Regions from separate parts of the Kocuria cellulosilytica genome, predicted to be linked through region 3. Evidence: predicted binding sites of a transcription regulator. Region 3 holds the regulator's gene; each other region holds the start of a gene.

Region 1 (3,267 bases), on a different contig from region 3:
CAGGATGATCATGTCGTCGGAGCGGCCCGTGATCCGGCCCATCCGCCGGTGCCCGGGCCGGTCCGTGCCGGGGAGCAGGCGGGTCAGGTCGTGGGTGCGGTAGCGGATGATCGGCAGGGCCTCCTTGGTGAGCGCCGTGAACACGAGCTCGCCGGGCCGGCCGGTCTCCTGCACCTCGTCCGTGAACGGGTCGATGATCTCGGGGCGGAAGTGGTCCTCCCAGATGTGCGAGCCGTCCTTGGACGCGGCGGACTCCCCGGCCACGCCGGGGCCCATGACCTCCGAGAGGCCGTAGATGTCGCACGCGTCGACGTCGAAGGCCGTCTCGATCTCCCGGCGCATCTCCTCGGTCCAGGGCTCCGCCCCGAGCACCGCGGTGCGCAGGGACGTCTCCCGCGGGTCCAGGCCGAGCTTCTTGAAGCCGTCCGCGATGGTCAGCAGGTAGGTCGGGGTCGAGAGGATGGCCTCGGGCTCGAAGTCCCGGATCATCTGGACCTGCTTCTCGGTCTGCCCGCCCGACATCGGGATGACGGCGCAGCCCAGGCGCTCGGCGCCGTAGTGGGCGCCGAGCCCGCCCGTGAACAGCCCGTAGCCGTAGGCGTTGTGCACCTTGTCGCCGGGGCGCACGCCGGAGAGCCGGAAGCAGCGGGCCACGAGACCCGCCCAGGTGTCGAGGTCGTTCTGGGTGTAGGCCACCACGGTGGGCTGCCCGGTGGTGCCGGAGGAGGCGTGGATCCGCCGGACCTCGCCCATCGGCACGGCGAGGGACTTGAACGGGTACGCCTTCCGCAGGAACTCCTTGTCCGTGTACGGGAACAGCCGGAGGTCCTCGAGCTCCTTGAAGTCGCCCGGGTGCACCCCGTGGCCGTCGAAGAGCTCGGTGTAGGCGGGGACGTTCTCGTAGGCGTGGTGCAGGGTCCAGCGCAGCCGCTCGACCTGCAGGGACTCGACCTGGTCCCGGCTCATCGTCTCCTCGGGGTCCGGCTGCGACCGGTCCGCGGGAGCGGGGGCGGGGGTGTAGGGGTTCGGGACGGAGCACTCGGTCATGTCACACTTCCTCGGGCTGCGGGACGGACGGCTGGACGGGCTGCAGGACGGGCTGCTGGGCCGGGTCCCCGGCGGGCGCGGCGGCGCGCCGGGCCGGGTTCGGGATGGTGCGGCTGCGGCCCCGGAACTCGGCGATGAGCCGGTCGCCGGCCAGGACCTGGATGTCGTAGACGCCGCTGCGCCCCGCCTGGGCGCGCACGGTCCCCACGGCGGTGAGCTCCTGCCCGCGGTGGGCCGAGGCCAGGAAGTTGATGTCCACCCCCGCGGCCACCGTGATGGTGCTGCCGTCACCGGCCGGGTCGTTGCACGCGAGGGCGAAGCAGGTGTCCGCGAAGGCGAAGACCATGCCCCCGTGGGCGATGCCGAACCCGTTGAGCATCTCCTCCCGCAGCGTCATGCGGATCTGTGCGTGGCCGTACTCGGCACGGTCCACGGTGATGCCCATCCAGCGCGAGGTGTGGTCCCCCGCGAGGATCGGATGGCCCTGGGACATGTAACTCTCCTCACAATTCACGACCGAATGTTCAGTAGACAATCCCACTCCGCCGTCCATGTCAACCCGGGCGTCGCTCGACAGCATCCTGCCGAACTCGGGAGCCACCTGTTGACGGAGCCTGCACGGACACATATTCTGAACGAACGGTCAGTTAGTCGCGTGCGGCCCTCCCGCCCCGCGGCGCCATCTCGTCGGAAGAGGGACACCATGACTACGCAGAACACGGGCCTCCACGCAGTGCCCGCCGCGGACGCGGCCGAGCAGGCCGAGCTCGACCGCGCGGGCGAGGAGCACTTCGACCGCATCATCGCCGAGGACTCCCGGATCGAGCCGCGCGACTGGATGCCCGCCGCCTACCGCAAGACGCTGGTCCGCCAGGTCTCGCAGCACGCCCACTCCGAGATCATCGGGATGCAGCCGGAGGGCAACTGGATCTCCCGGGCGCCGTCCCTCAAGCGCAAGGCCATCCTCATGGCGAAGGTGCAGGACGAGGCCGGCCACGGGCTGTACCTCTACTCCGCCGCCGAGACCCTGGGCACGCCGCGCTCCGAGCTCAACCAGCAGCTGCTGGACGGCCGCGCCAAGTACTCCTCGATCTTCAACTACCCGGCGCGCACCTGGGCCGACATGGGCGCCATCGGCTGGCTCGTGGACGGCGCGGCGATCGCCAACCAGGTCCCGCTGTGCCGGGCCTCCTACGGCCCCTACGGCCGGGCCATGGTGCGCATCTGCAAGGAGGAGTCCTTCCACCAGCGCCAGGGCTGGGAGATCCTCTACGAGCTCTCGCACGGCACGCCCGCCCAGAAGCAGATGGCGCAGGACGCCGTGAACCGCTTCTACGGCCCCTCCTTGCAGATGTTCGGCCCCCCGGACGACGACTCGCCCAACTCGAAGCAGTCCATGGCGTGGAACATCAAGCGCTTCTCCAACGACGAGCTGCGCCAGCGCTTCGTGGACATGATCGTCGAGCAGGCCGCGGCGCTGGACCTCACCCTGCCGGACCCGGACCTCAAGTGGAACGAGGAGCGCGGCCACTACGACTACGGCCCGCTGGACTGGGACGAGTTCAAGGCCGTCGTCGGCGGCCGGGGCCCGTGCAACCTCCAGCGCATGCAGCGCCGCCGCACGGCGCACGAGGACGGCGCGTGGGTCCGCGAGGCCGCCGCCGCCTATGCCCGCAAGACCGCCGCGGAGCGCAGCTCCGCCGAACTCATCGGAGCCTGAGCATGAGCGAGAACACCGTGAGCCCGATCGGCGCGCCCTCGGACGAGTGGCCCCTGTGGGAGGTGTTCGTGCGGTCCTCGCGCGGGCTCTCCCACGTCCACGCCGGATCCCTGCACGCCCCGGACGCCACGATGGCCGTGCGCAACGCCCGGGACCTCTACACCCGCCGCAACGAGGGGACCTCCGTGTGGGTCGTGCCCTCCGCGGCCATCACCGCGTCGGACCCCGACTCCAAGGGCGGCTTCTTCGAGTCCGCGCAGGGCAAGAGCTACCGCCACGCCACGTACTACACCAAGAGCGAAGGGGTGAAGCACCTGTGAGCTTTGCATCCCACGATTCCGCGACCCGGCAGAGCGCCGGCGAGGCGATCACCGCGGAGGACATCGCGGCCGGCGGGGCGAAGGCCCCCGAGGACGTGGCCCGCTACGCGCTGTACCTGGGCGACGACGCCCTGATGCTCGCCCAGCGCCTGGGCTGGTGGATCGCCCGGGCCCCGGAGC
Region 2 (3,267 bases), on a different contig from region 3:
ACGACGGTCGCCTGGTCTTCGGCACGAACATCGCGAGCCGCAAGTTCTCCAACATCGGCGCCGACCCGAGGGTCTCCCTGGTGCTGGTCTCCGGAACGGGCCAGGAGTTCCAGCTCGAGGGCGACGCCGCGGTGCTCGAGGGCGACGCGGCGCAGGAGGCCGGGCAGCGGCTGGAGGCCCGCCACCCGGGCTCCGGCGGCCACGAGCCCGAGTCCACCCGGCTCGTCGAGGTGGGCCTGCGCTGGGCGCGGTTCGTCGACGTCGCCGTCGAGCCCCCGGTCCGGGAGGAGTTCGCGCTCTGACCCGGCCACGGAAAAGGCCCGGGGTCCGCTGCTGCGGACCCCGGGCCTTCCCCGTGGCATCTCTGCCGGTGTCTCCGTCCGGCGTCTCTCCGGTGATTCCTGGGGTGCTGATTCCTGAGGCGGTGGCTCCTGGGTGCTTCCTGAGGCGGTGATTCCTGATGCGGTGACTCCCGGGGGCGGTGACTCCCGGGGCGCCGTCCGCGCGCCCCCGGCTCCGGAGCGCCGGCCGGGCTCAGACGTAGTCCGTCTCGGGGACCCAGCGGTTGAAGTCGAGCGTGAGATAGAGCGCGAGCGCCGCCGCGTTGTCCTCGGCGATCCGCAGGCAGACCTGGTCGTGGCCGTTGTCGTAGAGGGTGCTCATGGCGCAGCGCACGAGCTGCTCGGCGAGGCCCTGCCGCCGGCGGGAGGCCGCCGTGAACAGCTCGAAGATGTAGGGGACCTCGGGGAGGTCCTCCCCGACCCGCCGGGCCAGCACGAGCGCTGCGGCCACCACGGTCCCGTCGTCGTCGACCACCACCGGCGAGGCCTCGGGGAGGAAGGGCCCGTACTCCCCGTCGAAGACCCCCCGGATCACCTCGCGGGCCTCCTCCAGGCTGGAGACCCCGCCCTGCTCGTAGGAGGAGTAGTAGAGCTGGGCGAGGCTCTCGGCGTCCTCCGGGGCGGCCGGACGCAGGGTCACCGCAGGGGTCCTGGTGTTCTGCGCGGTGTGGGCGATCAGCGTGATGGTTCCGGTCATGGGAGGCCTCCGTGAGGTCGACGCCGGCGGATGCCGGCGGGGCGGACGAGGGACAAGGGACGTCCGGGCGGGTCGCGCAGGGCACGCCCTCCGTGCTCTCAGCGTATCCATTTCGCTGGGCTTGTCCATGCTCCCCGCCCTTGAATTGCGAATGCGAACGACTGCCACGAACAGTGCACCGCAGGGAACATCTGTTCCCTTGCTGTGCTCTCCGGGGTTAGCGTGTCGTACAGGTGTTCTAGCTTCCAGGGAACAGGGCGCACCGCGGGACGGGCGCCGGCCGAGGAAGAGAGGAGCCGTCGTGGGTTTCCTGACGGAGAGCGTGGACGTGGACTGCGACACGGACGGGGTGCCGGTGGGCGTGCGGTGGCGCGGGCGGAGCTACCTGGTGGCGCAGGACCCCGTCCGCTGGTACGAGCGCCGCGCCTGGTGGTCCGAGGACGCGCGGCTGCCCCAGGACCGCGGGATCGGGGCGGTGGACCAGCAGATGTGGCGGGTCCAGGTCCAGCTGAACGCCCGCTCCGAGCTGCTGACCCTCGAGCTCGTCCACACCCTCGACACCGGCCGCTGGCGGCTGCTCGCGGCCACGAGCGCCTCGGGGGCGCAGGTGGTGCGCTGTGCATAGGCGCACCGGGGGTGCATAGGATCGGACGGAGACCGCACCGCAGAACGTGAGGGAGCATCCGTGAGACTCGGCACCGTGCGACGCGACGGCACCACCCAGGCCTTCCGGCAGGAGGACGGGCGGACCGTCTACCTCCCCGTTCCCGACGTCGGGGCCCTCCTGGCCGGGGGCGACCTGCACCTGCCGGGGGAGCCGGGTCCCGCGCCGGCCCCGGCGGACCTGGCGACCCCCGTCCTGCGCCCGGGCAAGATCCTGTGCGCCGGCCTGAACTTCTACGACCACGCGGAGGAGGTCGGCCAGGAGATCCCGAAGCACCCCACGATCTTCGCGAAGTACGCCACCGCGCTCATCGGCCCCACCGACCCCATCGCCATGCCGGAGGAGTCCGAGAAGATCGACTGGGAGGCCGAGCTCACCGTGGTGATCGGCTCGTCCCTGCGCCACGCCACGCTCGACCGGGCGCGGGCCGCGATCGCCGGGTACACCGTCATGAACGACATCTCGGTGCGGGACTGGCAGGGCCGGACCTCCGAGTGGTTCCAGGGCAAGAACTTCGACCGCACCACCCCGGTGGGTCCCGTGGTCGTCACCCCCGACGAGGTCGACCCCGAGGCGGGACTGGCGATCCGCTGCACCGTGGACGGCGTGCTGCACCAGGACTCCGGCACCGACCGGATGATCTTCTCCGCCGTGGAGCTGGTCGAGTACCTCAGCCGGTTCCTGACCCTCGAGCCCGGGGACCTCGTGGCCTGCGGCACTCCCGCCGGCGTGGGCCTGGCCAAGAAGCCCCGCCGGATCTGGCTGCGCGACGGCCAGGAGGTCGTCACCGAGATCGAGGGGATCGGCGAGCTGCGCAACGTCTGCACCCCCGCCGAGGACCTCCGGGCCGCGGCCGGCTGATCCGGTACCCGGCCCTCCCGGTTCTGCCCTGTTCCTGCCCTCGTCTGTCCCGAGCTCACTCGTCCTAGGCTCGTCCGTTCCGAGCTCACCTGTCCTGAGCCCATCCGTCTTGAGCTCACCTGTCCCGGGCTCATCCGTCCCGAGCTCACTCGTCCCGGGCTCATCCGTCCCGAGCTCACCCGTTCCCACTTCTCTGTTCCCGCCTTCGACCGGAGGACCCCATGGCGACGATCGGCTTCCACGCCTCCCACGAGCAGATCCCTCCCGAGCAGCTGCTGCTCGACGTCGGGCACGCCCAGCAGGCCGGCTTCGGCGCGGCCATGTGCTCCGACCACCTCGAGCCGTGGTCACCGCGCCAGGGCCACTCCGGGTTCGCGCTGTCCTGGTTGGGCGCGGCCCTGGCCACCACGGACCTGACGTTCGGGTTCGTGCACGCCCCGGGCCGGCGCTACCACCCGGTGGTCACCGCCCAGGCCACGGCCACCCTCGCCCGCATGTTCCCCGGCCGGGTCTGGACCGCCCTGGGCAGCGGGCAGAAGCTCAACGAGCGGGCCGTCACCCCGGACTGGCCGGCCAAGGAGCAGCGGCAGCGGTTCCTCGAGGGCAGCTTCGACGTCGTCCGCCGGCTGCACGCCGGCGAGGAGGTGTCCTGCCACGAACCCTTCCACGCCGACCGCGCCCGAGTCTGGGACCCGCCGGAGGTC
Region 3 (3,267 bases):
GCGAGAACTCGGCGTAGGCCTCGTCCACCACCACGACCGTGCGGAACTCCTCGCCCGCCTCGTACACCGCGGTCACCACGTCCGCCCCCAGCGCCGTGCCCGTCGGGTTGTTGGGCGAGCACAGGAAGACGACGTCCGGCCGGTGCCGGCGCACCTGCTCGGCAGCGGACTCCGGGGACAGCCCGAAGTCCGCCGCCCGCTCCCCCGCGACGAAGGCGGTGTGCGTCCCGGAGGCCAGGAGCGGGTACATCGAGTAGGTCGGGACGAAGGTGAGCAGGGTGCGGCCGGGGCCGCCGAAGGCCTGCAGGATCTGCTGCAGGATCTCGTTGGAGCCGTTGGCCGCCCACAGGTTCTCGGCCCCGAGCCCGTGGCCGAGGTACGCCGCGAGCTCCTCGCGCAGGGTGGTGAACTCGCGGTCGGGGTACCGGTTGAGGGCCCAGGCCGCCGCGGTGACCTCCTCGACGATCGCCGCGTGCACGTCCGCGGGGACCGGATGGGTGTTCTCGTTGGTGTTGAGCGCCACGGCGACGTCGAGCTGCGGGGCGCCGTACGGCGTCCTGCCGCGCAGGTCGTCGCGGAGCGGGAGGGCGTTGAGTCGGTCCAGGTTCTGCGTCACCCGGACAGTTTAGTGCTCCGCCCGGGCCCTCCGGCCCAGGACCCGTCACGGACCCGGGGCTCCCGCGGCGGCCCGGGGCCACGCGCGGCCGGCCGGACCGGGCGGGCGGCTCAGGCGGCCGGGACCTCGAGCGGCCGGCCGGCCACGAGCACGGAGCTGTCCAGATCGTTGAGCTCCACGATCTCGTCCATGACCTCCCGCGGGTCCCGGTCCGGGTCCGCGGTCACGGCGAGCTCCCACAGGCTCTGCCCGGGATGGACGGTGACCTGCTCGGTCCCGGGGCCCGGGACAGGCTCGCTCGTGGCCGTGGCCGTCGAGGGGACGAGGAAGATCACCGCCAGCACCACGAGGGCGGCGGAGCCGGCGAGGACGGGCAGGCCCAGGAACACCAGGCGGCCTCGGCGGGTGAGGGTCAGCGGGGTGCGGGAGCCGGAGCCGGCGGGGCGGGCCCGCCGGGCCGCACGGCCGAGGCCGCCCGCCGCCGCGGAACCGCGGCGGCGCTCGACGACGGCGCTGAGGGTGGCACTGGCACTCATGACATGAACTCCTTGACGTTCCCGCACGGGCGGGCGATCTCGAACACCGGTCCGGTCGACGGCCCGTGCGGGCCTCCATTCGATCGAACATACTTTCGAATACCGATGACCCATGTCTAGCACGTGCCTGCGAACGCTGTCGACACCGGCTCGTACATATGTTTGAACACCCACGGCGTGTCGCCTAGGCTGAGGACGTGTTCGGGCCTCGGGCCGGCGCGCGCTGCGGACCCCCTGCGCCTGCCGACCGGGATCCATCGAACCACCCGGGTCCGACATCGGAACCGGGACCGTGAGGACCGGCGGCACCGGCAGCCGGACGGGAAAGGACGACGCTCCCATGGCCCAGCCCCCCACCCCCGAGGAGCCCCGCGCCCGGGGCGCCCGCCCCGGGGCGCGCTCGCGCAGCCGCGGGCTCAGCGTGCGCCAGCGCACGATCCTCGAGGCCATCCAGCGCTCCATCGCCGAGCACGGCTATCCGCCGTCCATGCGGGAGATCGGGGACCTCGTGGGCCTGGCCTCGCTCTCGAGCGTCACCCACCAGCTCTCCCAGCTCGAGAAGCTGGGCTACCTGCGCCGCGACCCCAAGCGGCCCCGGGCCATGGAGGTCCTCACGCCGCTGCAGCTGCGCGGGACCGCCGGCGCGGAGGCCCCCGAACCGGCGGCCGAGACCGCGGCGGCGCCCGCCGGCCGCGCCGCGGGCCCCGATTCCGTGGCCGAGCTGTCCACCTCGGCGGACGTGACGATGGTCCCGCTGGTCGGCCACATCGCCGCCGGCGGGCCGATCACGGCCGAGCAGGCCGTCGAGGACGTCCTCGCGCTGCCCCGCCAGCTGGTCGGGCACGGCGAGCTGTTCATGCTGCGCGTCAAGGGCGACTCGATGATCGACGCCGCGATCTGCGACGGCGACTGGGTGGTGGTGCGGCGGCAGAGCGCCGCCGACAACGGGGACATCGTGGCGGCCCTGCTCGACGACGAGGCCACGGTCAAGACCTTCCGCCAGCGGGACGGCCACACGTGGCTGCTGCCGCAGAACACCCGCTACGAACCGATCCTCGGCGACCACGCCACCGTGATGGGCAAGGTCGTCTCGGTGCTGCGCAGCCTCTGAGCCGCCGCGCTCCCCGGTGCCCTGGCCTCCGCCGCCGGCGGGGGCCCGGTGCCGTGCGGCCCGGTGTCGTGCGGCCCCCCTGTCGAACGCGCCGGCCGGGCCCGGCCGGTTCGCACCCCGCCCGCGCGGACGTCCGGGCGGGGGCGGCACCCGGTCGGCGCCGGGCCTGCTCAGCCCGTGGCGAGGCGCTGCAGGGCCCCGAGCACCACCGAGCGGTCCGTGGTGGTCCACAGCGGCGGCAGGGAGCCCCGCAGGAAGCCGCCGTAGCGGGCGGTCGCGATCCGCGAGTCCAGGATCGCCACGACGCCCCGGTCCCCGCCCGTGCGGATGAGCCGCCCGGTCCCCTGGGCGAGCCGCACGGCCGCGTGCGTCGCGGAGACGGACATGAAGCCGTTGCCGCCGGCCCGCTCCGCGGCGCGGCTGCGGGCGCTCGCCAGCGGGTCGTCCGGGCGGGGGAAGGGGATCCGGTCGATCATCACGAGCCGGCAGGAGGCCCCCGGGACGTCCACGCCCTGCCACAGGCTCATCGTGCCGAACAGGCTCGTCGAGGGGTCGTCGGTGAACTCCTGGACGAGGCCCGCGAGCGAGGACTCCCCCTGGCACAGGATCGGCAGGTCGGTGCGCGCGCGCAGGGCCTCGGCCGCCTCCTCCGCGGCCCGGCGGGAGGAGAAGAGCCCGAGGGCCCCGCCCCGGGAGGCCTCCAGCAGCGCCAGCATCTCGTCCAGCTGGGCCTCCGTGAGCCGGCGGCCGGGCTTCTCCAGGTGCTTGGCGAGGTAGAGGATGCCCTGTCTCGGGTAGTCGAAGGGGCTGCCGACGTCCACGCCCTCCCAGCGCGGGGCGCCCTCGCCGCGCAGGCCCAGGGCACCGGCGGCGGAGTCGAAGGACGAGCCGACGGACAGGGTCGCCGAGGTGAGGACCACGGTGCGCCCGTCGAAGAGCCCCTCCCGCAGGGTGCCGGCCACGCTGAGCGGCGCCACGTGCAGGGTCGCCGGATCGGTGTCCTC

What was found. Region 3 encodes LexA, which represses DNA repair genes until DNA is damaged. Its sites were predicted from a motif close to TCGAACANNTGTTCGA; they were not measured.
Region 1: the regulator LexA is predicted to act here: its motif matches at 1,666-1,681, upstream of RCG67_RS15495 (hotdog fold thioesterase).
Region 2: the regulator LexA is predicted to act here: its motif matches at 1,264-1,279, upstream of RCG67_RS05715 (DUF6504 family protein).

The regions. Positions count from the first base shown of each region.
Region 1 is NZ_JAVFWZ010000012.1:63,956-67,222, reverse strand. It holds gene RCG67_RS15500 (phenylacetate--CoA ligase family protein) at 1-1,047, opposite strand, end outside; gene RCG67_RS15495 (hotdog fold thioesterase) at 1,049-1,540, opposite strand; gene paaA (1,2-phenylacetyl-CoA epoxidase subunit PaaA) at 1,751-2,767, shown strand; gene paaB (1,2-phenylacetyl-CoA epoxidase subunit PaaB) at 2,770-3,087, shown strand; gene paaC (1,2-phenylacetyl-CoA epoxidase subunit PaaC) at 3,084-3,267, shown strand, end outside.
Region 2 is NZ_JAVFWZ010000003.1:131,884-135,150, forward strand. It holds gene RCG67_RS05705 (pyridoxamine 5'-phosphate oxidase family protein) at 1-302, shown strand, start outside; gene RCG67_RS05710 (GNAT family N-acetyltransferase) at 535-1,038, opposite strand; gene RCG67_RS05715 (DUF6504 family protein) at 1,340-1,663, shown strand; gene RCG67_RS05720 (fumarylacetoacetate hydrolase family protein) at 1,724-2,563, shown strand; gene RCG67_RS05725 (TIGR03885 family FMN-dependent LLM class oxidoreductase) at 2,785-3,267, shown strand, end outside.
Region 3 is NZ_JAVFWZ010000011.1:100,230-103,496, reverse strand. It holds gene RCG67_RS15015 (histidinol-phosphate transaminase) at 1-616, opposite strand, end outside; gene RCG67_RS15010 (LysM peptidoglycan-binding domain-containing protein) at 727-1,152, opposite strand; gene lexA (transcriptional repressor LexA) at 1,493-2,263, shown strand; gene RCG67_RS15000 (ATP-dependent DNA helicase) at 2,434-3,267, opposite strand, start outside.